DNA from 3 places in the Enterobacter cloacae complex sp. genome. Region 2 is predicted to be linked to each of the others. Evidence: predicted binding sites of a transcription regulator. Region 2 holds the regulator's gene; each other region holds the start of a gene.
The links. Region 2 encodes LexA, which represses DNA repair genes until DNA is damaged. Its sites were predicted from a motif close to TNCTGTATGTACATACAGNA; they were not measured.

Region 1 (10,303 bases), on a different replicon from region 2:
TATGATAGTCGGTGATATAAATAAAATGAGATGTAAAAGGCGTTGAGTGATTGAACTCTCCTAAGTTCCATCCATACTGTCTCACTGTATTTGAGCTAAGTTCTTTGTCGGTAATGTTCATAATTCATACCTTTCGATAAAGTCTGTAATGATAATTAGCTATCTCAAAGGCCCAGAACAACTCTTGAAATAACCTCACTCGAAGAATTTATCATATTGAACACCCCTACCTAATAACCTTGCCGACTTAATAAATCACAATAGCCCTCCCCTGTCATTTTAAAACGCTACTTGAATTTTTGATAGCTTATAGTTGTTTTACGTTCTTTGTGATACTCATATGTCATCTTCTCTTTCCAGTACCAATCTTGTAAATCCTGCAAGTCTAGCCCATTTTTCTCACGTATGCTTTCGTGTAATTCGCTAAGCGCGAGTTTATCATTAGGTTTATAAATGGCTAATTTTTCTTCAAATAAATCCAGCCAACGTTTCCCCATCTTTCGACGCAAAACAAACACCATCGTGATAATTGTACTGAAATGCACAGCAATTAGTTCCAACTTATGCGATTGCTGACCAGATAAAATTACTATTGTAACAACAGGGATGGCCGTATATAAAGCAATCAAAGCGACCATAAGTTGATATGGTTTTTCCCGTATTACCATGTCCATGGGTAAACCAGAGGACGCTACTGCTTGCCAAAATCTTAAATACCTTCCGATGGACTTAAACCTTTTCCCGTTTTTATGCATAAACCTGTTTTTATTTACTATCATGTTAGACCTCTATTTTTCTGTAATTCTAGAAGAATGTTACCTTAACCCTTAACAGGGATAACACCGCATGTATTATCTCCATAATCAAAGCGCAGGGCCGGTAATAAAAAGTACCATACCATCGATGTGTAGTTCGTTCAGTGCATCCCTGTCCGTGGATAGCTTTCTAATGTTGTCAGGAGTTGCATCAATCGGGTATAAATCTTGCGTCAGTTTGACGAGATTCTTCTCAGTGCAGGTAAGACCGCCTTCAGCGAGAGTGCGCAGGTAATCACTAAACACGACTTCTTTTTCATCAGAGGTAAGTCGCTCGAAGTACCCCATATGTTCGGACGTGAAATTCTCATCTGCAATACTTCTCACTACTGAGATGATATCCGACCTTATGACCAACTCCCGCACCGCAGCATAAAAAATCCTGCCGTAATGTCCTGACACGTTTTCCTTTGCGAGCCACCAGCGCTCATCCGTGGTAACGGGTACTGTGGTCGGGGATGCCAGTAGCAGAACGGGGCTTAAACCGGATCGCGATAACCCTTCAGCAAAAGCTTCTTCAGGAAGACTGCTAACAGGCTTGCCTTGATAACGTGCTTCTACCATCTATGCTTCTCCTTTCTGATGTAGGCATGACTGCCTTCTATTTAAGCAATCAGTAAACCGGATTGAGCTGAGCAACGTTATCCTTCTCCCATCATTGCTTGCCACTTTTACCATAAGCGCCAAACAATTAGCCCCATTATTCCGGTTGTAAACTGAACCTTAACACTAACCAGTATGAATCGGTCATCTGGGGCAAAGTGTCCACCGGGTTGAAGTAGCCAGGTTGTTAGCGGCGGATGGAAAGCCAGTACGAATCCGTAAACTATAAAAGCCAAGCTCAGTAAAAGAAGGAGCATGCGCCCAATACGTTTGAGTTGATAAGATAAACTCGCGCTAGTTTTTCGTGGGGGTACGATATGGTCTTTCAACACTGTCTCCTTGCCAGCAAATGCCGAAGCGCTGGCATAAAGATTAAACAATTTTTATGCCAGTTACTCCGGCGAGATGGGTGATAATCCTCGTTGCCATCATAAAGCCTTATCTCTTTCAAATTTGAGCGATAAGGGGTCTTTGAGCCTGTAATGGCTTTTTGTTTGATGTTTTGATGGCACCTGCCCCCGCGTTTTACCATGACCGAAGTACATAGCGGCTCACACCTTCTGCTGGCTGTTGCCACTCGCTATTCTCCGTTGACGGTCTGAGGCGCGTCGAGCCCCGGGAGATGTTTTTCATCGCCTGCTCAAGAGTGTCCATCCTGTAGGTTTTGATGTTCACCCCTTCTTCAGAAATAGGCCCCAGCAGTTCCGTAACCTCACGCTCACCCTGATAAATATCGACCCACTGTGTAATATTCACCTTATCACCATTCGCATCAATGCCACGTCGGTTAAAGTGGTCAATTTCAAACTCACACACGGTTACCGGTACCAGCCCCTCCGGGCGCGGATACCCGAGTATTTCATCAAAACCAGGTTCCCCTTCATCAGTGACCAGATCAGGCGTCAAATAGAGTTTTCCGTTACGGGAAAAATGCGCAACATGGCAGGACCACTGGTCATTTAACATCGTTGGCATGCTTGTGAACATTCCTGAATACCACCGTCTGGCATTATCAACTGATTTGGTGACGAGGATTTCATCTGGTACTTCCCCGTTGTCCATGGTGTAAAAACTGAGAGACAGAGCGGTATTTCTGCGTGAAAGTAGCTTTTCTTTATTGACCTCTTTATTTTCAAATTTGGACAGGTATTCCTCAAGGAACAGCGCCTGCAACTCGGGTGTCGGCGCTTTCTGATAAAACCAGTCGGCCAGGTCTTTAGTGCCAATATAGATGAGGCTGGCTTTACCTTTTTCGCTCTTGACCGCAACAGGAGCCATTAGGCTTACTTGCTGTACGTACTCACTGGTTTCATTGATACTTTCATAGGCCTCAATCCACTGGCCAAGCAGATTGGTGTAAATCACCGGATCGTTCAGCTTTAAAAACTGCTTAAGAGCCTGAGCGCCACGGGAGCATGTATCAAAATAACGCTGCTTCTCTTCGAAGCTTTTGAAAGCAGTCTTTTTGCCCGACCATGTGGCCACCAGCTGTTCATCTTCGAACAGGGTGTTTTCAGCTGGTAAGAAGTGTTTCATTTTCGCAAAACGTTGATGAGTGACGTTTAAGACATTTCGGGATGTAGCAAGTACCATTCGATGAACCCAGGCATGCCCTTCCATCCGGTTGTCGCATTCAAAATTTGCTGGTGCGGCATATGCAACAAGTTTCCCTGAAGCATTTACCGATAACCTGACCAGCTCATAGCCTTTGCTGCTAATAAAATTACGAACCCCGGGAAGATGTTTGAGCCCCACATCAGCGAGCATATAGAGCTGGTTCAGGAGCTCTTTGGAGCCCTTCTCTGTACTCATGGCAGCTTCCAGCGTCGCCCCCCTGTTATCAGCTCGCCAGGCTACAATGCATCGATCTATCAACTCTGATCTCAGATTAGGCTGGCCAATATTTCCATCGGCCAGAGCCTGGCTCAGCATCTGCCGGTAAGGTTCTTCTGCCTCACGCTCGGCACGAATATAATTTAAAGCCATCTTGAAGAAGCGAATGTAAAACAGGTGATTAGACCTGAATTTACGTCTGTGAATGTACCATTCGAGCTCCTCCGCTTTAATGGTATCCATGCACAGGAAACCCAGTTCAGCATCATTCCTGCTGGACTCCTTAAATAAAGACAAATTCACCTTACAATTGAAATCTCGATCCGTTGAGTATCTGTTTACTGTTGCGTTGACACAGATATCGTCTCCCTGACGGAATGCAATAACCGGCTCATAGTTTTTATGGGTTCTCCCAAGCCATTTATAGCCAGAGTAGCTGTTGTCTTCCTGAACTGCTCCTGGTGCTGTCACTGGGTTCATCAACGAATCCCAGTTGCACATTACCCGGGATCCGGACTGAAGGCATGAGTTTGCCTGTTCAAGATAACTTTGCAGAGACGGCCGTGTCTCAGCCATACCCAAAAGGCCAGAACCGTCTTTGTCGTGCAGAAATTGGAAGTACCGTTCCTGGAACTCAAGGCTCAGAAAACTGTAAGGGGTATTGGTATCATAGAAATCACCAAATAGTTTGAGCCGGTGATCGAGGCCGCAGATAAGGATCAGGAAACGACGGTAGTGAAGTGCCATAAGATCATGCTGCTTCAGTCGGTCGGTATAACTGACGTCCTCAAACTTTATGGTGCTGCCATCAATCCCCTGGAAATGTGCTTCCTGTTCGCTGGCGGAAGGGAATAGCTGCGAAGCCCCAAGATGGCTTTCTACCGAAGAGTAAACCTGATGAATATTTTGACCGTCCCGGACCAGAAGGAATACAACCCGGTTCCTGTCATTGCGGACATGATTTTCCCAGGGATCGCGGTAATCGATATAACGTCGTGTTGTGGCCATACATACGATGGAACGTTCGGACGGAAAAATCTGCTCCACCAGCCCGGGGCTGGTTCGTAAAGTTTCATGAAATTTTTCCATATCAGAGAAGTCGAACCAGCTATCGAGATCGCACCATACGGCCAGCTCTTCATCCACCATCAGCTTTGCCTGAACGACCTGGAGCGGGAGGTGTGATGGAGCGGATTCACCCTTCACGATATTCACTACCTCAACGTCTTTGCCGGTATACAGTTCCAGACTGCCAACGCCATCGTGGATTTTCTTCACATATTCCATGGCTTCTTCTGTAGTGGCCAGACTTGCCGCTGCAACTTCCTCGAAATAGGGCAGCATTCTTTTGCTGGCATTAGCGATTGCCTGCGTTCGTTGTGTGATGATTTTGCTGATGGCTGTGCTGATCTGCCCTTCTTTTAAGGCCGCTTCTCTGATTTGTTCAATGCGGGTATCTGAAATACCAGAGGACAGAGCATTTTGAACTGATCCAATCGCCAGTGAGGTTACCGCCTGCTGCTCTTGTGGGGGCACTAACGCAACGCTAAGGCCCGTCACAGGGTTTTCACGGTCATCTGTACCTAATTGCTCAATCGCAAGGTCACGGAGCCCCTGAGCATCGCTCACGAGGGCTGTAAGCGATGCCTGTAGGCTATTCACTTCTTCCTGAGCTTGTCTGAGTTCAGCATCCCGGATTACCTTATGGTCGGGTTCAAATACAAAACTGGACAGAAAATCCTTAACCAGGAAGCGATGCTCTCGCATTTCTTTGCCACGTTCCCTACGGTTGCCGCTGCTGTCTTCAGTGACAATAGCTACAGTCTGACCGTAAACGCGGGGATGGGCGCGTAGAATCACTGTGTGCAGCTTATCTTCAACGTAACGCAAAGACGTAATGAGCAGCGTATCCCCTGCCACAATACCCTCTTCAGGGATGCTGTCAGTGGACGTCCAGTACTGACCCGCCAGCAAAGAATGAAATCGCTCTAAACGGTCAATGTTATTTTTGCTGACCAGGTCACCCATATACCTTTCCTTCCAGATTCGTATGTTAGGTGAATCATACCAGATTGCACTTACCGTCTAATAACTCAAAAAACACCAACTTCGGCATTCACTAGAAATGAATCCGTCCACTATTATTCATTAATTAAATAGATTCTTAGATATGAATAGCGCATTGCTTTTAAAGCAGGTTTCGCAAAGGGTTAAAAAAGGCTTCTTAAGTGAAGCCTTTAATAATAAATGCTACTTATCTTCAGAGGGATACATTTCCCAGTATTTATTACGTACATTAACAAGGCAATGGTCTGCTGTTTCTGAAGCGCCTTTGTCGCGGTTTACAAAGGCTTCTGCAACTTCATCCAACTTATCCGGTACCGTATTTAATGGTAATGCCTGCTTCAGGTTGGTGGTTACCAGTTCCTTTGCTTTATCATGATTAAGTTCAGTTCGGATGCTTGCATCTTTACAAATATCATCAACCTTACCATCAAGAATAATGTTTGGGATAGGTTCGTTTTCAACTTTATGTGTAGTATTAGCAGAGGAGCCAAAAGCGACTGACATCATCGCACACAGCAGAATATTTTTTAATTTCATAGTTCACTCCATTATGACTATTGATATCTACTTATGAAGTATTAGTTATATCATGTTTGCCGTCAAAACATAGAACCCACTGTTTTGACTTTAAACATATCATGCTACAACGTTTTTTTGCACGTGACTTTAGTAGGCATGATTTATGAGGTTTCAGCAGGACGTCAGATTGTTGTCGATCCAGTATTGATGCAAGCCTACCGTCCATTTCTTCGATAAGGCCGAAAGTAAAAGCGCTAAACCACAGCAGTTACCAGGAGTAAAAATTCGTATGGGATCTGGAGAACCGACTTTAACACTCATAATGAACTCCAGAATGTTGCCATGGCATAGACTATTTCTAAGCCTGACGATATCTGCTTCAGGTTTTTTACCAGCGTCTATCTTTGCCAACATATTCTTCTCGGCTGGAAATGACAGTAATTCTATCGGCATCCCTTCCTGCTTAGCCTTTCGCATTAAAGCGTTACTCATTACTGACGTACCATCTAAGTCCACCAGTACAGGAACTGACTGCTGAACGTTAACAGTTGATTTCAACTTCAGCGTAACCCTGAGTGATGTTTCGATCCCATTCAGAAAGCTCGTACAGGCCGGTAACCATAGACCATGATGCAGCGCCTCGGTTGCTTGTTTAAAAAACCAGTCAATCACGGGGACAGTGCAATGCTCATAATAGTGATTTACCTCGCTGAACCTTGCCATATAAGCATCGTACTCAGCCTGGTCTTCAGGAGATAAAAAATTTGGTGGGAGGAGCATCAGAATCCTTTCATCCTAGCTTGTATACCTTCTTCGTAGGCCAGCTCGCCATTATCGGTAAAAGATGGTTTTTGATGTTTATGATAAAGCTTAATTTTTCGTCAGGCTTGATAGCGTTACCGGAGAGATTTGATCTTTTCTCTTCAACTCGCAATACTGTTTATACATACAGTACAAGAATTCGAGTGTAGCTATGTCTGTTATCCTTGAGCACATTAGCAACAAGCCTTACGAAATGGCACCTTTTTTCAGTGATTTACTAAGCTGTGGAGTGATGAGTCCGTGCGCCGGGCATGAAGATAATGAATTAAATTTGCATGAATATGTAGTCCGCAACCGCCCCTCAACCTTCTTTGTCAGGGCGGCGGGCCTCAGTATGATCAATGCCGGTATCAATGATGGAGCAATACTGGTTGTGGATCGGTCTTTAACAGCACGACACGGCTCTATCGTCGTTGCGCTGGTGGATGGAGAGTTTACGGTAAAGATCTTACACACGTATCCTGAGCTGCTTTTGATGCCTTCTAATCCAGCCTATAAGCCGATACGTGTAAATCCTGAATCCCTTGAGATATGGGGCGTCGTCACCTTTGCACTGAATCAGTTCAGCCATGTACATGCACGTTGATATTAACGGAGCCTATGCGGCATTTGAGTGTGCGATGGATCCCAAGCTGTCAAAAAAGCCGCTCATCATAGCCAGCAATAACGATTCGTCCGTCATTGCAATGAATAAACTGGCTAAAAGCGTTGGTATTAAGCGTGGGACCCCAATTTTTAAGTGCAGGGATTTGATTCAGCAACACCGGATCGAAGTCCGGAGCTCTAACTTTACTTTGTATGAAGACTACTCAAATCGCTTCCATGAAACGCTGGAAAGCTTCGCGCCTCAATCGAGTCGATATAGCATAGATGAAAATTTCATGTTATTGAAAAACATGAACAAGATAATAGATTATGAAGATTACGGCCGGTTGATCAGAAGTACACTTCTTCATAATCTGTCCCTTACCTGTGGTGTGGGTTGTTCAAGCACCAAAACCCTCGCTAAATTATGCACCTATGCGAGCAAACGATGGGCAGCTACAGGCGGGGTTGTAGTTTTGACTGATCAGGCCAGGATCAGGAAGCTCCTGAGCCTGATCAGTACCAGAGAAATATGGGGTATTGGTCGAAAGATTAGTGAACGCCTGTCGGCTTTCGGGATCATCACTGCCGGTGATTTTTATAATAGCGACGTTCGCTTTTTACGTAAAAGCTTTGGCGTTGAAATCGAGCGTACCTGGCGGGAACTGCATGGCGAACCATGTTTCCGGCTGCACGAGTCTCCTCCTGTCAGGCAACAGATTATCGTTTCCAGAAGTTTTGGTCAGCGCCTTAATGAGATAGGCAAGCTACATGAGGCAGTTTCATTTTTTACCGCCCGGGCGGCAGAGCAGCTGCGCAAGGATGGCTCGTGGACCCGTCAAATCACAGTCTTCATTCAGAGTAGCAATTATGCGCAAGGTGAAAACCGCTACAGCAATTGTGGTATCGAGCCGCTTACCGCTACACAGGACACCCGCGATCTGGTTGATGCAGCCATGACCATCCTGAACCGCATTTACAGACCCGGGATAGCGTATGCGAAAGCAGGGGTAATGCTCTCCGCTATGACTGACGGCACAGAGCAACTCAGCCTGTTTGATACTCGCCCGGCCAGGCCTGGCAGTCAGGCACTGATGAAAGTTATGGACCGGTTCAATAAAGAAAAGCGCGGAGCTCTGTTTTTACTGGGGGAAGGCATTCAACAGGATTTTCGTATGAAGCAGGCCATGCTATCACCGAGATATACGACCCGCTGGGATGAATTACTCGTTGTAAAAGCGTAGCGGCCATGACCGGCATGGCCGTACTCATCAAATGTGAAAGTAACTTTAGGCCCCGCGAGCTTTTTCGATTGCGCCCTGCAAAGTTGCTGCGTCCATAGCCCCGGGGATAAATGTGGTAGTCGCCGCATTCGGCTTTTTCATATTCATAATGATGAAACCGGGTGTGCCGGTGATCCCGAGCGCTTCGCCCAGCTGCATATTGCCGGAGATCACGTTTTCATACCGGTTTTTTTCCCTGTCAGAAAACGTGCTGTTAAACCCTGACTTTTCCACCACAGTATTAAAGTCAGTGAGTTCGAATTTGCGTTGAGAGGTCATGAAGGTATGAGCCACAGCCATCAGGTTGTTGTGGTACTTACGATAGGCTTCAGCACCGAAATTCTGATAGACGTGCAGACCCGTAGCGGCCCCCATGGCAGATACAGGTTTTGAACCGGCAAAAATCGGGAATTCTTTAAAGAAGAATTTTACATCTTTGCTCTGATTCATTACCGATTCAACAACAGGTGTAACCCGCATGCAGTAAATACACTGATAGTCGAAGAACTCGATTACCGCGACGTCGGCGTCATCAGGGCCGATGTTTGGCGTCTCCTTGGTATCCAGCAGAGCTGGCGCATATGGAATTATTCGTTCCACTGAGGCACTCACGTTCTGATTTTCCAGCGCCTTACCTGCTTCCACTAAATAATGGGGATTTTTTACCAGGTAAGTAGCGGCAATTTTGCCAATTTCTTCCTCACTGAGCACCTTCGGTTTAAAATAAGTTGCCGTGATTAACGCCGAGGCAGCGGTAGCAATAACCGCAGAAATTAAAATCGTGGCCATCGGTTTTAAATAAAATTCTTTAGACATAGCTACCTTTATGCTTTTCAGCCTGTTAGTTATTAACCTGCGATGGATTATACTGGCCCGGTAAATCGGAATTATTCGTGAAACAATGCTTTTTGGAGATTAAAGGATGATTAGGCAGGGCTTTATACTCACAACCGCAATGCTTTTGAGTGGATGCGGATATCATTTCGCAAACCAGGTAGATGCGTACGATCTAATGCCTCGTCCTGTTACAAATAAAAGGTTTCAGATAGTCCCTCCGGACGAAAGTATTCAGTCCAGAATGTTTTCAGGCCGTTTTGCTGATGGATTAGCAAAAAAAGGAGTCATTATTTCCACTCACCAGCCAGATTATGTGCTCAGGTTCCGAATCAGCAGCTCACAGGAGAACATGCAGTATAGCGAGCAGCTTCTTACTGGGGTGACAGGCTACGTTGTAGATAAAAAGACAACGAGAACTGACAAGCATGGCGAATTGCATACTGACTATGACTACAAGCCAGTCGATGGGGTAATAGGCACTGAGACGATGTCGCAGATGCACTATATGCGACAGCTGGATGTCGAGGTATACCCGTCAGCGAAAGGAGCAAAGCAGGTTCTGAAAGTGAGTATGCAAAGCAATGCACCTGTGCCGTCAGACAGCATTGCTTATTCAGCAATGATCGACGCCTTTACTGATAAATTTGATGCGCCGCTGCGTTCCGGAAATTATGTTGCAGTGATCCCCTGGAACTGAAAGCAGACGGCGGGAAGAGAATGTTCAAAAGTGACTTTTGGACACGCACATTAACGTGGCTATCGCCCTCCCCCATTAAAATCATAAAGTCGGTAAAGATCGCCCATCGTGATGGAATTGGGCTTATTAATGAACAGATACTGTAACTGTTCTTTATGTTGAGTACTGGCAGCTGCATTCATAAGCACTTCCAGGTAGAACTTGTAGCCTATGCTTCGCTCTGAATACATATACTGGAACTG
Region 2 (10,303 bases):
TCAATACCTTAGTAACGGAAGCGGTTATTACGCTGATAAGTGGGCAGTTTTGGTGATTTAATCGCCCGTATCGCCCATACCACCGCAATCGCCAGAAGTAACCACGGCAGGAGCTTAATCGTCAGGGCAAATAAGCCGCCGACAAACATTACCACCGTGGCCACAACGAGCGCGGCCAGAATACCGAGCAGCGACACGCCCGTGACCATCAGCATGATAAAAAAGCCAATCACAAAAAGTAGTTCCAGCATGGTGCTCTCCCACGAGTTCCCGAATGATGCTGCGATCATTACAAGAAACGTGCCAAAAATAAGTTATTGTTCTGAAAGCAAAACGCCCTGCAATCTCTTGCAGGGCGTGGCGTAATTGACCATCTTTTAGCGAAATTTAACGTTTATCCGCAACCAGACGCAGCGCGTGTTCCAGAACCTCAATGTCCGCACCGGCTTTATGCGCGTTCTCGCTGAGGTAACGACGCCACTGGCGCGCGCCAGGAATGCCCTGGAACAGGCCAAGCATATGGCGGGTAATATGGCCCAGGTACGTACCCTTACTCAGCTCGCGCTCAATGTACGGATACATAGCGCGCACCACGGCCACCGGATCGGTATCGGCACCTTCAATGCCGAAAATTTCCCGGTCGACCGTCGCCAGAATGCCCGGATTCTGATACGCCTCGCGTCCGACCATCACGCCATCCATATGTTCAAGATGCGCTTTGGCCTCGTCCAGCGAGGTAATGCCGCCGTTGATCGACATAGTCAGGTGCGGGAAGTCGCGCTTCAGCTGATACACGCGCGGGTAGTCCAGCGGCGGGATCTCGCGGTTCTCTTTCGGGCTAAGGCCAGAGAGCCAGGCTTTACGGGCGTGGATGATAAACATCTCGCACTCGCCCTTCCCGGACACCGTGTTGATGAAATCACACAGAAATTCGTAGCTGTCCTGGTCGTCGATGCCGATACGGGTTTTGACCGTGACCGGAATAGAGACGACGTCGCGCATCGCTTTGATGCAGTCCGCCACCAGGTTTGCATTACCCATCAGGCACGCGCCGAACATACCGTTTTGCACACGGTCGGACGGGCAGCCAACGTTGAGGTTAATCTCGTCATAGCCGCGCGCTTCAGCCAGCTTCGCACACTGCGCCAGCGCAGCCGGATCGCTGCCACCGAGTTGCAGCGCAACCGGATGCTCTTCTTCGCTGTACGCCAGATAGTCTCCCTTGCCGTGAATAATTGCGCCGGTAGTGACCATTTCGGTGTAGAGCAGCGTATGGCGGGAGAGCTGACGCAGGAAATAGCGGCAGTGTCTGTCCGTCCAGTCGAGCATCGGCGCGATGGAGAAACGGTGCGCAGGGAAAGCGGTCTGGAATTCTGACGACATGGCGAACTTTTAAGCATCTGGTGGAAAAGGGGCGCTACTATAGCACAAAGAAAAGCCGGAGGCGCAGCGCCTCCGGTGTACTTTAGAACGTCATACTCAACTGTGCCCCTGCGCCCCAGGTCTCGTCTTCGCCATAAAGCCCCATCAGGTCAACATGAACGGAGCTGAACGGCGCAAAACCGAGGCCGCCGGTAAAGACGTTGCTGTCGTTACCTTTCATGTCCGCACGATAACCGGCGCGCACCGCCAGCCAGCTCAGCGGTGTGACTTCTGCACCAATGCCAGCGTACTGGGACGTATCTTCGCTTTTGAAGCCTTTGGTCTCGGTCAGGTCGCCGTCTGCGGTCAGGGTCACCAGATCGTTATGCCAGGCCGCTCCGGCGGTCACCAGCGGACGGATCTGGTAGGTGTCTTTATAACTCACCACCTCTCCCGTGCGCCCGTTGCGGATGCGGATATCTTTGGTATCGATATCGCGGGACATCAGGTTTTGCCCGCTCACGCCGACCGTCCAGTTTTCACCGAAATCAGCGGCAATACCGGCATCGACGTTGAAGCCGGTGTCGTCGGTACGGTAGCGGCTGTCGTTCCACTTATTACTGTCGTAATCGTAGATTGAGGTGGTGTAGTTATAGAGCCAGGTTTTTTGCAGCTTTGGCATAACGCCAACGGAAACCGGAACGCCGCCAAGATCGAACTGGCGGGCCACCGCAATACCGTAGTCGGACACAATCGCCGCCCGGCCAGAGGCCGTCGAGTTGAGGTTTTTGGTGATTTGATCGGTACCGTTTAGCGCAGCGTCAAGCGCCACACCGGCCGCCACCGCGTCGCTTCGCTGGATGCCACGCAGATAATCAATGTCCTGCTGGTCGATAGAAGTGCTCACGCGCCCGTGGGCATAGCCTTTCGCCATAAAGGCCACGGAAAGCACGTCGTTAGGAATGCTGACGGCAATCCCCGCCCCTGCGGTGGCGTGCGCGGTTTTGCCTTTCAGGTAGTCCAGCTCATCCGCGAGATCTTTCGCTGCGCCCTGGAACTGGTTGATTGAGCCTAACGGGTTGGTGATGATTTCAATCGGCGTCAGGCTATCCACCACGTCCTGATAGCGATTGATTTTGTCATTGATGGTATCAATCTCGTCCTGAAGATTGTCCTCATCGGTCACCTGCACGCCGACGGACGGCAAAATAACCGTCACGTCATCCTCAGGTTTTGACTTTGCCAGCAGCGCCGGGTTGATCAAGGCGCCGCTGCCATAACTTCCGGCCGCTACGCCCGTGCCACCCATTGCGTCGCTACGCGCTTCCGTCCAGGTATTGGCTGCTCCCGCCTGATTTGCCATAAAAAAGGAGACAGCGATGCTAACCATCGAAAATTCAAAATGTTTTTTCACAGTGTGCTCGTAAATAGTTTGTTATTAGTTAACCCTGTCTGTTATCACCCAAACAGGAACGAACTATTGCTGTGAATAAGTACAAAAAGACCCGCTATTTCCCTAAGTTAAATTCCATCCCGGCCTGTTCTAATGTGTGACGACCATCAATATTTATAGAAGAGGAAATTATTTTCGCCCAGGTTTTCCATCGTGCGGCCCAAAAAACTGAGGCGGATGGTCTACCCAGCGGTCTTCGCGCGTTGCGGCATAAACCGGATTAAGCGGATAGTAGATGCGGTTGTGCTTTTTATTGGCCTCGCCCACTACCAGTAAGCGCACCTCTTCCTCGGTATTGTTGATAAAGGTATGGCACACACCCGTGCCGGCAGGAAACCCGACGCTGTCGCCAGGTTCGAGCTTCCACAGATAGCCATTGATCCAGGCCTCAGGATAACCCTCCAGAACGTATACAAACTCTTCTTCATCACTTTCCGCATGCGGATAAGACGTACGGCGTCCGGGCGGCAGCCGTTCATGGTGAATACCAATGCGGCCGAGACCCAGCTTGCGGGCCAGCGGCGCGCCAATTGAGAAACGTTCGTTGCTGTCAGGATAAGTGGCGTCATCGGCACCTTCCACGTCCCGCCAGTGCCGAATACAGTCAGGTCTTTTCATTGCGCGATCTCCCGATTTACGATGCGTCAGGTATAGCACAGCCTGGCGGATCTCGGTGTTTTTACCAGAACATGATAAAGTGAGGGTTTAACCCCTTACCACATCCGAGGTGACCGATGGACAAGTCCACAAAAGAGCTGTTAGCGCAAGCTGAAAAGCTGTGCGCGCAACGCAATGTGCGCCTGACCCCACAGCGCCTTGAGGTCCTGCGTCTGATGAGCCTGCAACAGGGTGCCATCAGCGCCTACGACCTGCTCGACCTGTTACGTGAAAGCGAGCCGCAGGCAAAACCGCCAACCGTCTATCGGGCGCTGGATTTTCTGCTGGAACAAGGGTTTGTGCATAAGGTGGAGTCAACAAACAGCTATGTGCTGTGCCATCTTTTTGACCAGCCGACCCACACGTCCGCCATGTTTATCTGCGATCGCTGTGGCGTGGTGAAGGAGGAGTGTGCGGAAGGGGTGGAAGATATTATGCATACGCTGGCGGCCAGAATGGGCTTTGCCCTGCGCCATAACGTAATCGAAGCACACGGTTTATGTTCTGCCTGCGTGGAGGTGGAGTCATGCCGCCATCAGGATGCCTGTCAGCACGATCACTCAATCCTGGTGAAGAAAAAGCCGCGTTAAGGCCAAAGAAAAGGCGGCTCATGGCCGCCCTTGGGGATAGTGCCGGTTACCAGCGGTAGTCGTTACGGGTTTCCCAGTCTTTGACTTCGTTTTCCGCCTGATCTTTTTCGTAACCGTAGCGCTCCTGGATTTTACCTACCAGCTGATCGCGCTTACCTTCAATGACGGTCATATCGTCATCCGTCAGCTTACCCCACTGTTCTTTCGCTTTACCTTTGAATTGCTTCCAGTTGCCGCCGATTTCGTCTTTATTCATAATCGTGTCCTCGTGTTAAGCGTCTATGAGTATCGTCCGCTTCGTTCTTTTCTGCTGGACGTGATTATTATTGTAGTTAAGGATTCGGAAGTTATTTTTATATTCGGAATCTTTAACCGCTACGATATATCGTGTCGGGCAGGAAACCAGGTATTGTTTCGCCAGTGACGATGCCAGATAACGGCCAGCGAAAGGCCACGCAATGCGAGAAAAACCGCCAGCGCCAGCCACAGGCCATGATTGCCAAGATACGGCACGGACAGCAACGTAAGGCCGAAGCCCGCCGCCGCGACGGCCATGCTGTTGCGCATCTCCGCCCCTCGCGTGGCGCCAATAAACATGCCGTCCAGCAGATAGCACCACACGCCCACCACCGGTAATACCACCTGCCAGAGGATGTAGCGATCGGCAAGCGCCTGAAGCGCGGGCAGCGAGGTAAGTAGCGCGACAATATGCCCACCAAAACAGGCGTAAACCAGGGCAAAGATCAGCGCCACCAGACCCGCCTGACGGCAGGCAGCCCGCCACACCTCGCGTAGCTGGCCGCTTTCACGCGCGCCGTATGCCTGCCCGGAATGCGCCTCCACGGCGTAAGCAAAACCATCCAGCGCGTAAGCGGTAAAGGTCAGTAAGGTCATGAGCACTGCGTTGACCGCGACGATTTCTGGCCCAAGCCGCGCACCAAAAACGGTTAACGCACCAAAACAGAGTTGCAGCAGGAGCGAGCGCAGCATGATGTTGCGATTAAGCGCCAGCAGCTTACGCATATTGCCGCGCCAGGCCGTTTTCAGAAGATCGAGGGTGATGCCGCGCATCGTCAGCACGCGCCAGACCATCCACAAACCGATCAGCAGCGTACCGTACTCAGCAATCGCCGTGGCCAGCGCCGCGCCGCGAACGTTCATGTGCAGTCCCATTACCAGCCAGAGATCGAGCACAATGTTAAGCAGGTTGCCCACCACCAGCAGGATCACCGGCGCGCGGGCGTACTGCACGCCCAGTAACCAGCCCAGGAGGACCAGGTTTGCCAGGGAAGCGGGCGCGCTGAGCCAGCGAATTTCGAGGAAGCGCCGGGCCTGCTCCAGCACGGCATCACTGCCGCCCACAATATGGAGCGCCAGATCAATGAGCGGCGTACGCAACAGGACGATTAACGCGCCGGCACCGAACGCCAGCATGAGCGGCTGAACCAGCGCACGCGCCAGACGCAGGGGATCTTTTGCACCATACGCCTGGGCCGTCAGGCCTGTTGTACTCATGCGCAAAAAGAGCAGCAGCATAAAGAGGAAGCTGGTCGCCGTTGCGCCGATCGCGACGCCGCCCAGATAAATCGGCGAATCCAGATGCCCGATTACCGCCGTATCCACCAGCCCCAGCAGGGGAACGGTAATATTGGAAAAAATCATCGGTAGCGCAAGACGCCACAACGCCTTATCGGCAGAAGTTAGCAATGCCATGGAAATTACCGGAATCAGAAAATAGGCCAGGCTGTAGAGGAGCTACAGCCTGTCAGGAAGAGATTACAGCCATTCACCGTTGCGGATAACGCCTACCGCCAGGCCTTCAATGGAGAAGCTCTGCTCGCGGAGATCCACCACAATTGGGGAGAATTCGTTGTTTTCTGGCAGAAGCTGAACGGTATTACCTTGTTTTTTCAGGCGCTTAACCGTCACTTCATCATCAATGCGCGCTACCACGACTTGCCCGTTACGCACGTCCTGCGTTTTGTGTACCGCAAGCAGATCGCCATCCAGAATACCGATATCTTTCATGGACATTCCGCTAACGCGCAGCAGGAAATCGGCGCTCGGCTTGAACATGCCTGGGTCAACCTGATAGTGCCCTTCAATATGCTGCTGTGCCAGCAGGGGTTCACCTGCGGCGACGCGGCCCACCAGCGGAATACCGGTCTCTTCTTCCACCAGCAGACGAATACCGCGTGAGGCACCGGAAACAATCTCAATCACGCCCTTACGCGCCAGCGCTTTAAGGTGCTCTTCGGCAGCATTAGGAGAACGGAAGCCCAGACGCTGTGCAATTTCTGCACGCGTGGGTGGCATACCCGTCTGGCCGATATGATCCCGAATGAGATCAAACACCTCTTGCTGCCTGGTCGTTAACGCTTTCATACCGCCCCCTGGGTGTATATACAGTTATGCTGTGAGTATATACAGTCAAAGGCGATTTTGGAACCAAAAACTGCACAAAAAACCAGGGACTTAATTATTCCTCGAGGCTCATCGGAAATGCGACCAAAGCAGCGTGACCCAGGTGATCGCCGCGGTGATAATCGACAGCAGCACGGCAGCGGAACCCATGTCTTTCGCCCGGCCAGACAGTTCATGGAATTCCGACCCTATCCGGTCAACAACGGCCTCAATAGCGCTATTAAGAATTTCCACTATCATCACCAGAAGGACAGAACCGATGAGAAGCACGCGGGTGATAGCATCAACATCAAGGAAGCAGGCGATGATAACTGCAACGATCGCGGCAACCGCTTCCTGGCGGAAGGCGGCTTCATTAACCCATGCGGCGCGAAAGCCTTTCCATGAATAACCGGCAGCTTTAATGATTCGGGTTAACCCAGTGGTATTATTGGCCATCTAAAGAACCTTTTATGAGAAATAGCGTCAGTAACTAAAGCTTCAGCGCGTTTTGCTGCAACCTGAAGTATGACGGGTAACAACAGAAATTTTGCGCGCTTTCTGTTATCCTTGCGCCGCAATTGCATTATTAACCAGAGGCTTTACATCGTTTATGTCCGGCTGGCCACGAATTTACTACAAATTACTTAATTTACCATTAAGCGTACTGGTAAAAAGTAAGTCTATCCCAGCAGAACCCGCGCTGGAATTAGGGCTCGATACGTCACGCCCTATTATGTACGTTTTGCCTTATAACTCGAAGGCAGACCTGCTTACGCTTCGCGCTCAATGTCTGGCGCACGATTTACCTGACCCGCTTGAACCCCTGGAAGTCGACGGTACGCTACTGCCGCGCTACGTGTTCATCCATGGCGGGCCGCGCGTGTTCACCTATTACACGCCGAAAGAAGAGTCCATTAAGCTGTTCCATGATTACCTCGATCTGCACCGCAGCAACCCCGATCTGGACGTACAGATGGTGCCGGTGTCGGTGATGTTTGGTCGTCGTCCGGGGCGCGAAAAAGGGGAAGAGAACCCGCCTCTGCGTATGCTCAACGGCATTCAGAAGTTCTTCGCCGTCTCCTGGCTGGGACGCGACAGCTTTGTCCGCTTCTCGCCTTCCGTTTCACTGCGCCGCATGGCGGATGAACACGGCACCGATAAGATCATTGCGCAAAAGCTGGCGCGCGTTGCGCGTATGCACTTTGCACGTCAGCGCCTGGCGGCCGTTGGTCCACGTCTCCCGGCACGTCAGGATCTGTTCAACAAGCTGCTCGCTTCCAAAGCGATTGCCCGTGCCGTAGAAGACGAAGCGCGCAGCAAGAAAATTTCACACGAGAAAGCGCAGCAGAACGCGATCGCGCTGATGGAAGAGATCGCCGCGAACTTCTCCTACGAGATGATTCGTCTCTCAGACCGTATCCTCGGCTTCACGTGGAACCGCCTCTACCAGGGGATTAACGTCCACAACGCCGAGCGCGTGCGTCAGCTCGCGCATGACGGCCACGAGATTGTCTACGTGCCCTGCCACCGCAGCCACATGGACTACCTGCTGCTCTCTTACGTGCTCTATCACCAGGGGCTGGTGCCGCCACACATTGCCGCCGGTATCAACCTGAACTTCTGGCCAGCAGGCCCGATTTTCCGCCGTCTGGGGGCGTTCTTCATTCGTCGTACCTTCAAGGGCAACAAGCTCTACTCCACCGTGTTCCGTGAATACCTTGGCGAACTGTTTAGCCGCGGCTATTCCGTTGAGTACTTCGTGGAGGGCGGGCGCTCCCGTACGGGCCGACTGCTCGATCCGAAGACCGGCACGCTGTCGATGACCATTCAGGCGATGCTGCGCGGCGGTACGCGTCCTATCACGCTGGTGCCTATCTACATCGGCTATGAACACGTGATGGAAGTGGGTACCTATGCGAAAGAGCTGCGCGGTGCGACCAAAGAGAAAGAGAGTCTGCCGCAGATGCTGCGTGGGCTGAGCAAATTGCGCAACCTCGGTCAGGGCTACGTGAACTTTGGCGAGCCCCTGCCGCTGATGACGTATCTGAACCATCATGTTCCGGAGTGGCGCGAATCTATCGATCCTATCGAAGCGGTGCGTCCGGCCTGGCTGACGCCGACGGTCAACGGCATCGCATCCGAACTGATGGTACGCATCAACAATGCCGGTGCGGCGAATGCCATGAACCTGTGCTGTACCGCGCTTCTGGCTTCTCGCCAGCGTTCACTGACCCGCGAGCAGCTGACCGAGCAGATTGATTGCTACCTCTATATCATGCGTAACGTGCCGTACTCCGTGGATTCGACCGTGCCGTCTGCTACCGCCAGCGAGCTTATCGATCACGCGTTGCAGATGAACAAGTTCGAAGTGGAGAAAGATACCATCGGTGACATCATCATTCTGCCGCGTGAGCAGGCCGTGCTGATGACCTACTACCGTAACAACATCACGCATATGCTGATGTTGCCGTCGCTGATGGCAGCCATCATTACCCAGCACCGCCGCATTTCGCGTCAGGAGTTGCTGCGCCATATTCAGACCATCTATCCGATGCTGAAAGCGGAGCTGTTCCTGCGCTGGGGTGAAGATGAGCTGGCGGCAGAGCTCGATAAAATGACCGCAGAAATGCATCGTCAGGGGCTGATTACCATCAGTGATGATGAACTGCATATCAATCCGTCACGTTCTCGTACCTTGCAGCTACTGGCATCCGGCGCGCGTGAGACGTTGCAGCGCTACGCCATCACCTTCTGGTTGTTGAGTGCAAATCCGTCAATCAACCGCGGTACGCTGGAAAAAGAGAGCCGGACGCTGGCTCAGCGCCTCTCCGTTCTGCACGGCATTAACGCTCCGGAATTCTTCGACAAAGCGGTATTCAGCTCCCTGGTGCTGACGCTGCGCGACGAAGGGTATATTAGCGATACGGGCGATGCCGAGCCGGAAGAGACGATAAAGGTTTACCAGATGCTGGCAGAGCTGATTACCTCGGATGTGCGTCTGACGATTGAGAGTTCGACGCAGGGCGAATGATGTTAAAGCCGGGTGGCGCTAACGCTAACCCGGCCTACATGTTCTGCTAAATCGTAGGCCGGGTAAGGCGAAGCCGCCACCCGGCTTTTTTATGACCAGTAACTCATCGCCAGCCCCATAAACAGCACCAGCCCGACGTAGTTGTTATTCAGAAACGCTTTAAAGCAGGCTTCACGCTCGCGCTTCGCGATCAGCTTCTGCTGATACGCAAACAGCAGCCCCGCCACCAGCACGGACCAGTAAAACTCCCAGTTCAGCCCGTTCAGGCGACCAATCGCCACCATCAGCGCCAGCACCGCCACCTGCAATATGCCGATGATCAGTTTGTCGTGACGGCCAAACAGGATCGCCGTCGATTTAACGCCGATCTTGAGATCGTCATCGCGATCGACCATCGCGTACTGGGTGTCGTACGCAACGGCCCACAGAATATTTGCCAGGAACATCAGCCAGCAGCTGAGCGGAACAGACTCGCTGACCGCAGCAAATGCCATGGGGATCGACCAGCCAAATGCCGCACCCAATACCACCTGCGGCAGATGGGTGTATCGCTTCATAAACGGGTAGACCCAGGCCAACGCCAGAGCCGCAACGGACAGCAGAATAGTCATGGTGTTAAGCGTTAACACCAGCATGAAAGAGAGAAGCACCAGCACGACAAACAGGATGCGCGCCTCTTTCCCGGTCACCTGACCGCTCGGCAGAGGACGATTCGCGGTGCGCTTAACATGCCCATCAAATTTTCGGTCAGCATAGTCGTTTACCACGCAGCCCGCAGCGCGCATCAGCCAGACGCCCGCCACA
Region 3 (10,303 bases), 1.7 Mb from region 2:
TTAATAAACCCTAACGACCGAGGGCGGCGCGCACCTTTCGCACGCGCCAGGAGATGCGAACGATCGAAAAGGCGGCGATGAATACCAGCATTAGCCCCAGCGCCAGCATCGCGTGGAATCCAAATTCTCTGAACAGGATCAGCCCGGCGATCCCTCCGGTAATAAACGAGAAAAGGGTGGTTAAATGGGTCTTGAGCTGGCTCTTTTGCGCAGCCGTGTCTTTAGAATAATCCCGGCGCAGCATGGCGACCATAACGGAGGCCAGCGAAATGCCCGCATCGGTCAGCGTGCCGGTAATGTGCGTGGATCTCACCCGACCACCGGATAGCTGAGTGGAAGTGGAATTATGGATGCCCATCAGCCCGCACAGGAAAATAATAATCTCCTGATTCGTGGCGAAGGAGTGAAAATACATTTCGTACAGAGATACCCCGGCCAGTAATAGCCCTTCAACAAAAAGAACCTGGCTGAATACCAGCCTGACGTTATGGATAATCCCCCAGATAACAATCATCCGCGCAACGATGGCACCCGTGACAAACGACAGAATAATGGCGCCAAAAAAAAGAATATCGTTGAGGTCGGTGGAGGAGACTTCGCTGGAGAGTTGTGAGGTATTGCCGGTCATGTGTGAGGGAAAAAAGCCAAACGCGCCCAGCGCAATGGCATTCAGCAGTCCTGCGGAGGTGGCCAGCCAGAGAGCAAGACGGCGATCCTCCTGATGCGTTCGTTCTTTCTTTAACTTAATCAGCAAAGAATACCTCCGGTTTGAGCTTTGCCTGATTCCTCAAGCTAACAAAGCGATATCGCTGGCTGACCAGGATATTGCTTAATTATTAATTCAACGGGAGGTATTCGCGGTTTTGTAATTAAATAAAATAACCCTGTTAATATAATGCCTTACTGCTGATGGCGCGAGCAGACTGACGGGCAAAAATACCGCCCCCGTGATTGCCGGGGGCTGAGAGCTTATTTCAGACTGGTTTTGAAGAACTGCTCAAAGTGCGCGAACGGGATTTTTCCTGCGACGTTATCGTAGAGATCAACATGGTTTGCACCCGGAACAATCACCAGCTCTTTCTGTTTGCTGCCAACGGCCTTAAACGCATCTTCCGCAAAATAGCGAGAATGCGCATTTTCACCGGTCACGATCAGCGTCGGGATGGCGATCTCCCCGGCATAGCTCAGCAGCGGCATATTCATAAAGGACAACGGCATGGTCGCGGTCCATGCGCCGGTGGAGTTTACGGAACGGGCATGGAAGCCGCGCGGCATACGGTAGTAGTCGTAGAACTCTTTCAGTACCGGATGCGGATCGGCGGGCAATGCTTCCGGCAGAATACGCTCGGCTGCCGTCACCTTACCGTTCTCATCGACATTAATATCATGACCGCCATGGGCGAAAGTGCCGCTCTCGGCATCTTTCCAGCGCTGGGCGTTCAGATACTCCAACACGGCCCGACGGTCAGCCGCTGAATAGCGATCTTTCCCGTCGCCCACGCCGTGACCCATCGCGCGGCTCATATCGTACATTACGCTGGTGGCGACCGCCTTCACGCGGGTATCCATGGATGCCGCGTTCAGCGCCATACCGCCCCAGCCGCAAATGCCAAGAATGCCGATACGATTACGGTCGACTTCTTTCTGGAGCCCCAGGAAATCCACTGCGGCGCTAAAGTCTTCGGTGTTGATATCAGGGGAGGCAACGTTACGCGGCTGGCCGCCACTTTCACCCGTATAGGATGGGTCGAAGGCCAGGGTTACGAACCCCTGTTCAGCCAGGGTCTGGGCGTACAGACCGCTGGATTGCTCTTTAACCGCACCGAACGGCCCGCTGACGGCAATTGCCGCCAGCTTCTGGTCGCCGCGGTTCTTAGGAAGGTACAGATCGCCCACCAGAGTGATCCCGTATCGGGTCTGGAACGTCACCTTGCGGTGAATGACTTTATCGCTCTCGGCGAAGGTTTTATCCCAGGTAGTTACCATGGAAACGGGGGCGTTTGGATTTAGCGTTTCTGCATAACTCATTGTCGTCACTCCACTTAATGATGCGCACAGCAGCAGCGCAACGGATAGTTTTTGGGTGAATGTTTTCATAAGAGATACCGTGTGTTGTTGTTATGCGGTCATTATAATTAGCAGTAATAGTGCTGATTAGAGGCCAAGGGCTGCTAGAATTAATATCATTTTGTTATAGATTCGCGAGGCGTAATGGCAAAGCGGGAGAACTACAATGAGCTGTATCTGTTTATCCAGGTGGTGCGGGAGGGGAGCTTCACGGCAGCCGCACAGCGGCTCGGGCTGGCACAATCCGGGATCAGCCGATCGGTGCGGGAGCTGGAAGAGCGGCTGGGCGTTCAGCTTCTGGTGCGTACCACGCGCAAGCTGTCGCTGACCCACGCCGGAGAACAGCTTTACCAGACTGCCGGCTCCGCCTTTGATGCGCTCGATACCGGGCTAACCAGACTGGCACACTACCGCCAGACGCCCTCCGGCACGGTGCGCATTAATGCCAGCCAGCACGCTATTGAAAAATGTCTGCTGCCAAAGCTCGCTATATTCAAACAGCGTTACCCGGATATTCGTCTGGAATTAATGAATGAAAGCCGGTTCGTGGACATTATTGCCGAACGGTTCGATGCGGGCGTCCGGCTGGGGCCGGAGGTGGGGCAAGGTATGATTGCCGTGCGCATTACGCCCGATATGGAGATGGCCGTGGTTGCCGCCCCGGCGCATTTCCGGCGCTATGGTTTCCCGCAGGTGCCTGCTGATCTGACTTCGCATCCCTGCATTGCCTATCAGTTCGCCGACGGTCGCCACTATCAATGGGAGCTCATTCAGGACGGAAAGAGTATTGCGCACCGCCCGGAAGGACAATGGGCCTTTTCGGACAGCTACATGGAGGCCGAAGCCGCGCGGCTGGGACTCGGGCTGGCCTATGTCCCGGTAGAGCTGGTGGCTGACGATCTGGAGCGCGGGACGCTGATAAGGGTCTTGCAGCGCTACAGTCTGCGGATGGACGGGCTTTACCTCTATTACCCGCACCGCAACGTATCCCCGGCGCTGAGAGCGGTAATCGATACGCTGAAAATTTAGGGGTGCCTCTGCGCTGCCGTCTATACAGCTCCTGGGTTTGTGTTACGCTACTCTTTTATATAGCGCTGCTCAATTAAGGCTAAGAAATGACAAAATTAACGCCAGAATATACGGCTGTAGATTTATCAAGTTGGGCAAGGAAAGAGCATTTTGAAGTCTTTCAGAGCTTTGCTCAATGCACGATTAACCAAACGGTTCAGCTGGATATTACGGCGCTGCTGAAACATATCAAACAGGTTGGCTGGAAATTTTATCCTTCGATTATTTCTATTATCGCCACAGTCGTTAATCGCCATTCTGAGTTCCGTATGGCTATGAAGGATAATGAACTTGTAATATGGAAGGAGGTGCATCCAAGCTATACCCTTTTCCATAAAGAAACGGAGACGTTTTCATCGTTGTGGAGTCACTTCGACGGGAATATTGCTCACTTTCAGAACGTTTATGCAGAAGACGTTTCTCGCTATGGTGATAATCTTGCCTACTGGCCTAAAGAAGAGTCCCGGGAAAATATATTCTTCATATCGGATATTCCGTGGGCGAGTTTTACCAGTTTTAATATCAACGTGGCTAACATGCAGAACTTTTTTGCTCCCATGTTCACCTTTGGAAAATACTATAACCAGGATGGAAAAGTCTTGTTGCCTTTCGCCGTTCAGGTCCATCACTCTGTGTGCGATGGTTTCCACCTGGCAAGGCTGATCAATGAGTTGCAAGAGTTATGTGATAATTTACCGCGCCATTCCGAAGCGCTCACCGTGTGATGCACGTGTTTTTAACCTACGCCTGACGAGGGGAATTGATGGAACCGAATTTTACGCCAGAACAGATTGAAATGATTAACGGCATTGTTTTTGAGCAGATCGACATCATGCATGAGAAAGTAGCTGAAATAATTGCAGAGACAGAGACGGTTGCGCATCAACGCCTGAAGGATAACGGAATCACTATGACAGATTTCTGTCCCGCGAATAAACATTTCCTGATGATGACCCTTGTACAAAATCTTATAGATAAAGTGCACGGGGGTGATATGGCTTTGGCCCAAAAAATGTTAACCATTGAAGCAAAAAGGCTGAACGTTAGCGTAAATGTTGAGGCGGACAAATCGAGATAACAGGCCCTTCTTATGGTGACGCTGGATGAATTAAAGGCAGAATATCCAGCGCGACGTTCTGTAAGCCGACAATGTTAAAGCCGTGAGCCGTTTCCAGCTCACGGTGGCAGGACAAGTGATGGGGATTCTGACGATCAGGCCGCTTTAACGGCACGGATTTTTTTACTGCCATCCGCATCCGACGCTGTTTTATCCGTTGCAGCATCGCGCTCGGGAAGCTTGCTGGTACGCAGGATATGCTGAACAGCTTCTTTCTGCTCGGCGAGATACAGTCCAAGGTTCTCCGCCTGCATTTCATCCAACTGCATTTCGCTTTGCAACAGCCAGTCGGTGAACGCTTCTGCCATATCGAGCAGTTTGTCGTGAGCGTCAGCCTCTTTCTTACTGGCAAATGTCATTTTCTCTTCACCCTTTCTTACGACAACAAATTTTGTTTCAACAGCCATTTTGCGCCTCCGGTACTGTAATTATATACAGTATAACAGTTGCGAAGTGGTGTTGCAGCAAAAATGTGCGAAACTGGCTAGCACAACGGATGTGCAAGCCAGGCGCTGTTATCGGTACAGTGTTTTTTCTGCAATCGGGATCAGCAAAGTGGACTGCCAGTCTGCCAGGGTCAGTTGAGCCAGTTTACCCAGCGCCGCGTAGAAAGGATGGGCCGCGTTTTCAACGAATACGGTCAGGAAACGCGTGCTCCAAGGCATCAGATGCCAGGCCAGAAGCTGGTCGCGTTCTGTGTCGCGACCGTTCTCGGCAAGCCACGCCGCCAGCATCAGCAGCGTGCCGAAGTGATCTTCCGGCTCATTCTGCTGCATTTCAAAGGCGATATTGTTTTCACGCATCCACTGACGCAACGCGAGGGTCGAATCGCCAAACAGTACGGACTCGCGATCGAGCCAGACGGAGCCCCACGGAGGAGCGGGCAGGGCATATGGGCCAATAAACAGACGCTGCCACGCGTCCTTCAACGCTTCGTCCGACGGGGCTTTAAACGCAGCGGCGACGGGCAGCAGGCTTTCTTCCGGCAGCGGCCAGTCCTGCACCCAGTCACCGACGGTCAGGGCACTCACCAGCGGCGCAGTCTGTTCGCTGTCCGGGGCAAAATAAAACAGCGCGCCCAGTACCCGGGCGCTGAACGCGAACGATTCGCGATGTGAGACGTCATTCATTACAACTTTCCTTACTTGCGCGCGGGCGGTCCCGCGCGCCTGTGTTAACCTGCAATCGCTAACCCTGCGGTCATATGCAGACCATAAAATAGCCCACGGCCAATAAGTTCACCCAGCGCCACCAGCACAAAACCTGCCAACAGGCCGAGCGTGTTCGGCTCCTGACGCCGAATCAGCGGGCAGATCCAGCAGCCTAAGCCCGCCGCCAGCAGCGCGATGCGCCAGACCTGAAGCGAACCATAATCCGGCAGCAGGGCGCTGGCCTGCTGGATGGAACTCTGGATCGTCGCCAGCGCATTGCTTTGCAACACGACGACCGCCACGCAGACGAGCAGCGCCAGCACGCTGACGGAGGCGGCAACGGTACCTTTATATGTCACGTTTGCAACCCGCAGCAGCAGCGCGGCCAGCAGCGGACCAGCAAGCGCCATCGTCAGGAAGAAGGCCAGCGTGGTGTAGCCCGTATACCAGGTCGGAACGGTATCAATCTGATAGACCCGGGTCATCGCCCAGACAAAAACGCCCCCCAGGAGTTGACTGACCACCAGCCAGATTTTGCCTAAAGCAGGAGGCATTTTACCGATAACCGACACCAGCCACCAGAAACCGCCCACGGCAAAGAAGATTGAACCCGCTGCGATCTCATTACTCAGCGCTGACGCTCCCACGCGGTTAAGCGAGTTGAAGGCGCGCAGTGGGGAGCCGAGGTGCAGTACCGAGGCCATAAACCCAATACCCATCACTACCCAGAGAAAAAACATGCTGCGAACGATGCGCCGTTTAGCCGCTTCCTCTTTTTCATTCAGCCAGGCGAAACCCATCACGATTAGCGCGCCGGCCACGCACTGCCCGAAAACGGTGAAGATCACCAGCGGCCATTCATGCCATCCACTTCCCATCTCACACCTCCTTCGGGTTGGCCAGGTAGCCGGTGGTGTCACCCGTCGGACGGCTGTTGGCGTTAGGTTTGATCACAATACTCGGCTTCGTGAAGTGCGCAGACGGCAGCGGCGCGACGGCGGCAAGCTGACCGTGTTTTTTGCGCAGCTCCTCAATCGGGCCAAAATCCAGCGCGCGCAGCGGGCAGGACTCGACGCAGATGGGCTTTTTGCCGTCCGCGACGCGGCTGTGGCAGCCGTCGCACTTGGTCATATGGCCTTTGGCGGCGTTGTACTGCGGTGCGCCGTACGGGCAGGCCATGTGGCAATAGCGACAGCCGATGCAGACGTCCTCGTCCACCACCACAAAGCCGTCGTCGCGCTTGTGCATTGCCCCGCTCGGGCAGACCTTGGTACAGGCCGGATCTTCGCAGTGGTTGCAGGCAATCGACAGGTAATAGGCAAAGACATTCTGATGCCAGACGCCGTTATCCTCCTGCCAGTCGCCGCCCGCGTATTCATAAATACGACGGAAGCTGACGTCCGGGGTCAGGTCCTTGTAATCCTTGCAGGCCAGCTCGCAGGTTTTGCACCCGGTGCAACGGCTGGAATCAATAAAAAATCCATACTGGGTTGTCATTGTCTATTCCTTATGCCTTCTCGATCTGCACCAGGTTCGTGTGCTGCGGGTTGCCTTTCGCCAGCGGTGACGGGCGGTGCGTGGTCAGGGTGTTGATGCAAGACCCGCGATCGACGCGATCGCCGTTCATGTTGGCGTAGTGCCAGGCGCCCTGGCCCATCGCACTCACGCCGGGCATGATGCGCGGCGTGACTTTGGCGGCAATGCGCACTTCGCCGCGGTCGTTAAACACGCGCACCATGTCCCCGTTTTTAATGCCGCGCTTCCCGGCGTCCACGGGGTTAAGCCACACCTCCTGGCGACAGGCGGCCTAGAGTACATCCACGTTGCCGTAGCTGGAGTGGGTGCGGGCTTTAAAGTGGAAGCCGAACAGTTGCAGCGGGAATTTACTGCGCTCGGGCGCGTCCCAGCCTTCGAAAGTTGGGGTATAAACCGGCAGCGGGGTAATGGTTTCGTCTTTTTGCAGCTCCCAGGTTGCCGCAATATCCGCCAGCTTGCTGGAGTAGATTTCGATTTTCCCCGACGGGGTTTTGAGTGGATTGGCGTCCGGATCGTCACGGAATTTTTTATAGGCCACAAAGTGTCCATTCGGATCTTTGCGCTTATAAATACCCATTTTCTTCAGCGCGTCGTAGGACGGCAGTTGGGGATCTCTGGCGACCATTTTAGCGTACAGATAGTGCAGCCACTGCTCCTGCGTACGGCCTTCGGTGAATTTCTGATGGATATCCGGTCCGAGGCGTTTCGCCACTTCGCTCATGATCCAGTAGATGGGCTTGCGCTCGAACTTCGGGGCGGTAACCGGCTGGAGGAAAATCAGGTAGCCCATGTTGCCGGCGTAATCGTTGGGGATGATATCTTCCTGCTCAACGGTCATCAGGTCCGGCAGAACAATATCGGCATACTTCGCGGAAGAGGTCATGAAGTTGTCGATGACGACGATCGTTTCGCACTTACTCTCATCCTGCAAAATGTCGTGGGTTTTGTTGATATCGGAGTGCTGGTTGATGAGGGTGTTACCCGCGTAGTTCCAGATGAACTTGATTGGCACATCGAGCTTATCCTTGCCGCGCACGCCGTCGCGCAGGGCGGTCATCTCCGGGCCACGGACAATGGCATCCGTCCAGCTAAAGCAGGAGATTTGCGTTTTCACCGGATTCTCCGGTAGCGGCATGCGTTCGATGGTGATGGTGTAGGTCGATTCGCGCGCGCCGCTGTTGCCGCCGTTAATGCCGACGTTGCCGGTCAGGATCGGCAGCATGGCGATGGCGCGGGAGGTTTGCTCCCCGTTGGCCTGACGCTGCGGGCCCCAGCCCTGGCAAATGTAGGCCGGTTTCGCCGAACCGATTTCACGGGCCAGCTTAATGATGCGATCGGCGGGGATGCCCGTAATGCGCGACGCCCACTCCGGAGTTTTCGCGGTTTTGTCATCACCCTGGCCGAGAATATAGGCTTTGTAATGACCATTAGCAGGTGCGCCTTCCGGCAGGGTTTTTTCGTCATAACCCACGCAGTATTTATCGAGGAAAGGCTGATCGACGAGATTTTCAGTAATCAGCACCCACGCGATACCCGCCACCAGCGCGGCATCGGTGCCCGGACGAATGGGGATCCACTCGTCTTCGCGCCCTGCGGCGGTGTCGGTGTAGCGCGGATCGATAACGATCATCCGCGCGTTAGAGCGTTCGCGTGCCTGTTCGAGGTAGTAGGTTATCCCGCCGCCGCTCATGCGCGTTTCCGCCGGATTATTGCCGAACATCACCACCAGTTTGGTGTTTTCAATATCCGAGGTGCTGTTGCCGTCGTTGCTGCCGTATGTGTAGGGCATGGCGCAGGCGATCTGCGCGGTGCTGTAGGTCCCGTAGTGGCTAAGGAAGCCGCCGTAGCAGTTCATCAGGCGTGCGACCAGCGAGGCGTAAGGGGAGGAACGGGTGATATTTCCGCCTACGATCCCGGAGGAGTAATTAATGTAGACCGCTTCGTTGCCGTATTTTTCGACCACGCCTTTCAGGCTGGCGGCGATGGTGTCCAGCGCTTCTTCCCAGGTGATACGCTCAAACTTACCTTCTCCGCGTTTGCCCACGCGTTTCATCGGATAGTTCAGACGGTCAGGATGGTTAATACGACGGCGGATAGAACGACCGCGCAGGCAGGCGCGAACCTGATGATTGCCGTAAATATCCTCGCCGGTGTTATCCGTTTCAACCCAATAAACTTCGTCATCGCGTACGTGCAGACGCAGCGCGCAGCGGCTCCCGCAGTTCACCGAGCAGGCGCCCCAAACGACTTTGTCTTCCGCGGGCTGCACGGCGGTTTGCACTGCGGCGGCGGCGCTTTTCAAACCGAAAGGTAATGCGATCCCACCGGCGGCAAGCGCCAGCGATCCTATGGCAGTGGATTTAACCAGAGCTCGACGGCTTATCCCGCCGTGATGTTCAACTTCGGACATGACTCACCCCATCATTGGTAATAATTATTTTCACCCGTGACTACAACTGGGCTAATGATGGGGGGAGTGTTACTTATTTGGAGGTATTAAATATTAATCCTCGTCAAATCAGGGGAATTGAGTGGCAAAATCATTGCGGCTCAGTAGGCGCATTCTCCTGCGTTCCCGCCCCGCTTACCGGGTAATTGCCGCTGCTGGTACGGGTGTACAGAATTTTGAAGGTATCGTTGGCACAATGCCCAACGACCTGCGCATCCGGCTGATCGGCCTGATCGTTCGGAACGATGTTCAGGGTAAAGCCAGACTCCGGCACGCCGTTGTTGATAATCTTCTGCTGAATGTCGCTTTTCACGCGCTCGCAGGAGTCCGGGGCCGCAAGAATCGCAGGTGAAGCACTCATTAACAGCAGGGCGGTAATCCAGGGTAACCGTTTCATCTGTAGCTCCTTTTCACTGTGTAGATAAATAAGCATAGCAGGGTTAGGGTAAGCTTTTGTTTTAGTGTGTCTCTTTCTGAATTGTCCTGGAGCCCTGCCTGCTTCATAAAATAAATTGCGAATACTGCTGCTGATTGTCTACCAGATAAGCAGGCAGGTTGCGTTTTGATACCTCTTGCTTGACCAGTTTTCGGTCTCGTCCCCAGATATCCTCAGCGTTGCTGATAACCTTCATGATATGTTCCGGGTTATTAAATTCCGGCAGATCGTATTCGGTGTGAGAAATGGTAGACATTTTTTCGGAAATTCTTTCTGGGGTCATTACCCATGAGAAATGCCAGCCGCCATCTTTCACAATCTTATTATTGATTTTTAACCAGTTCCATTTAAACCATGACCAGTTTTTATCTTTGCGGGCACGCTTCCAGTTTCTGAAAGTTTCAGGCTCACCGTGGAAGAAATGCTTCAGGTTGTAATAGGACGTCGCGCGGGGCAACGTACATTTTCTCGGCGTGCCA

Region 1: the regulator LexA is predicted to act here: its motif matches at 6,772-6,791, upstream of umuD (translesion error-prone DNA polymerase V autoproteolytic subunit).
Region 3: the regulator LexA is predicted to act here: its motif matches at 4,673-4,692, upstream of DBR02_RS20460 (YebG family protein).

What each region holds. Positions count from the first base shown of each region.
Region 1 covers NZ_LT991958.1:195,387-205,689, forward strand. Annotated here, with positions in the region: gene DBR02_RS24670 (hypothetical protein) at 288-779, opposite strand; gene DBR02_RS24675 (hypothetical protein) at 864-1,379, opposite strand; gene DBR02_RS24680 (hypothetical protein) at 1,944-5,279, opposite strand; gene DBR02_RS24685 (hypothetical protein) at 5,502-5,855, opposite strand; gene DBR02_RS24690 (hypothetical protein) at 6,009-6,617, opposite strand; gene umuD (translesion error-prone DNA polymerase V autoproteolytic subunit) at 6,811-7,245, shown strand; gene umuC (translesion error-prone DNA polymerase V subunit UmuC) at 7,235-8,488, shown strand; gene DBR02_RS24705 (DsbA family protein) at 8,534-9,343, opposite strand; gene DBR02_RS27050 (hypothetical protein) at 9,714-10,061, shown strand; gene DBR02_RS27055 (hypothetical protein) at 10,121-10,303, opposite strand, start outside.
Region 2 covers NZ_LT991957.1:2,427,731-2,438,033, reverse strand. Annotated here, with positions in the region: gene pspG (envelope stress response protein PspG) at 9-251, opposite strand; gene dusA (tRNA dihydrouridine(20/20a) synthase DusA) at 388-1,383, opposite strand; gene traF (conjugal transfer protein TraF) at 1,466-2,752, opposite strand; gene DBR02_RS12145 (cupin domain-containing protein) at 2,945-3,433, opposite strand; gene zur (zinc uptake transcriptional repressor Zur) at 3,550-4,062, shown strand; gene DBR02_RS12135 (CsbD family protein) at 4,109-4,318, opposite strand; gene dinF (MATE family efflux transporter DinF) at 4,438-5,775, opposite strand; gene lexA (transcriptional repressor LexA) at 5,839-6,447, opposite strand; gene DBR02_RS12120 (diacylglycerol kinase) at 6,556-6,924, opposite strand; gene plsB (glycerol-3-phosphate 1-O-acyltransferase PlsB) at 7,079-9,499, shown strand; gene ubiA (4-hydroxybenzoate octaprenyltransferase) at 9,589-10,303, opposite strand, start outside.
Region 3 covers NZ_LT991957.1:4,140,523-4,150,825, forward strand. Annotated here, with positions in the region: gene DBR02_RS20435 (YoaK family protein) at 11-754, opposite strand; gene DBR02_RS20440 (alpha/beta hydrolase) at 970-2,097, opposite strand; gene DBR02_RS20445 (LysR family transcriptional regulator) at 2,212-3,096, shown strand; gene catA (type A chloramphenicol O-acetyltransferase) at 3,183-3,860, shown strand; gene DBR02_RS20455 (hypothetical protein) at 3,899-4,213, shown strand; gene DBR02_RS20460 (YebG family protein) at 4,348-4,659, opposite strand; gene dmsD (Tat proofreading chaperone DmsD) at 4,768-5,382, opposite strand; gene DBR02_RS20470 (dimethyl sulfoxide reductase anchor subunit family protein) at 5,427-6,281, opposite strand; gene DBR02_RS20475 (DMSO/selenate family reductase complex B subunit) at 6,283-6,900, opposite strand; partial or broken gene ynfE (selenate/tellurate reductase subunit YnfE) at 6,911-9,349, opposite strand; gene DBR02_RS20485 (DUF1161 domain-containing protein) at 9,480-9,785, opposite strand; gene DBR02_RS20490 (benzoate transporter) at 9,889-10,303, opposite strand, start outside.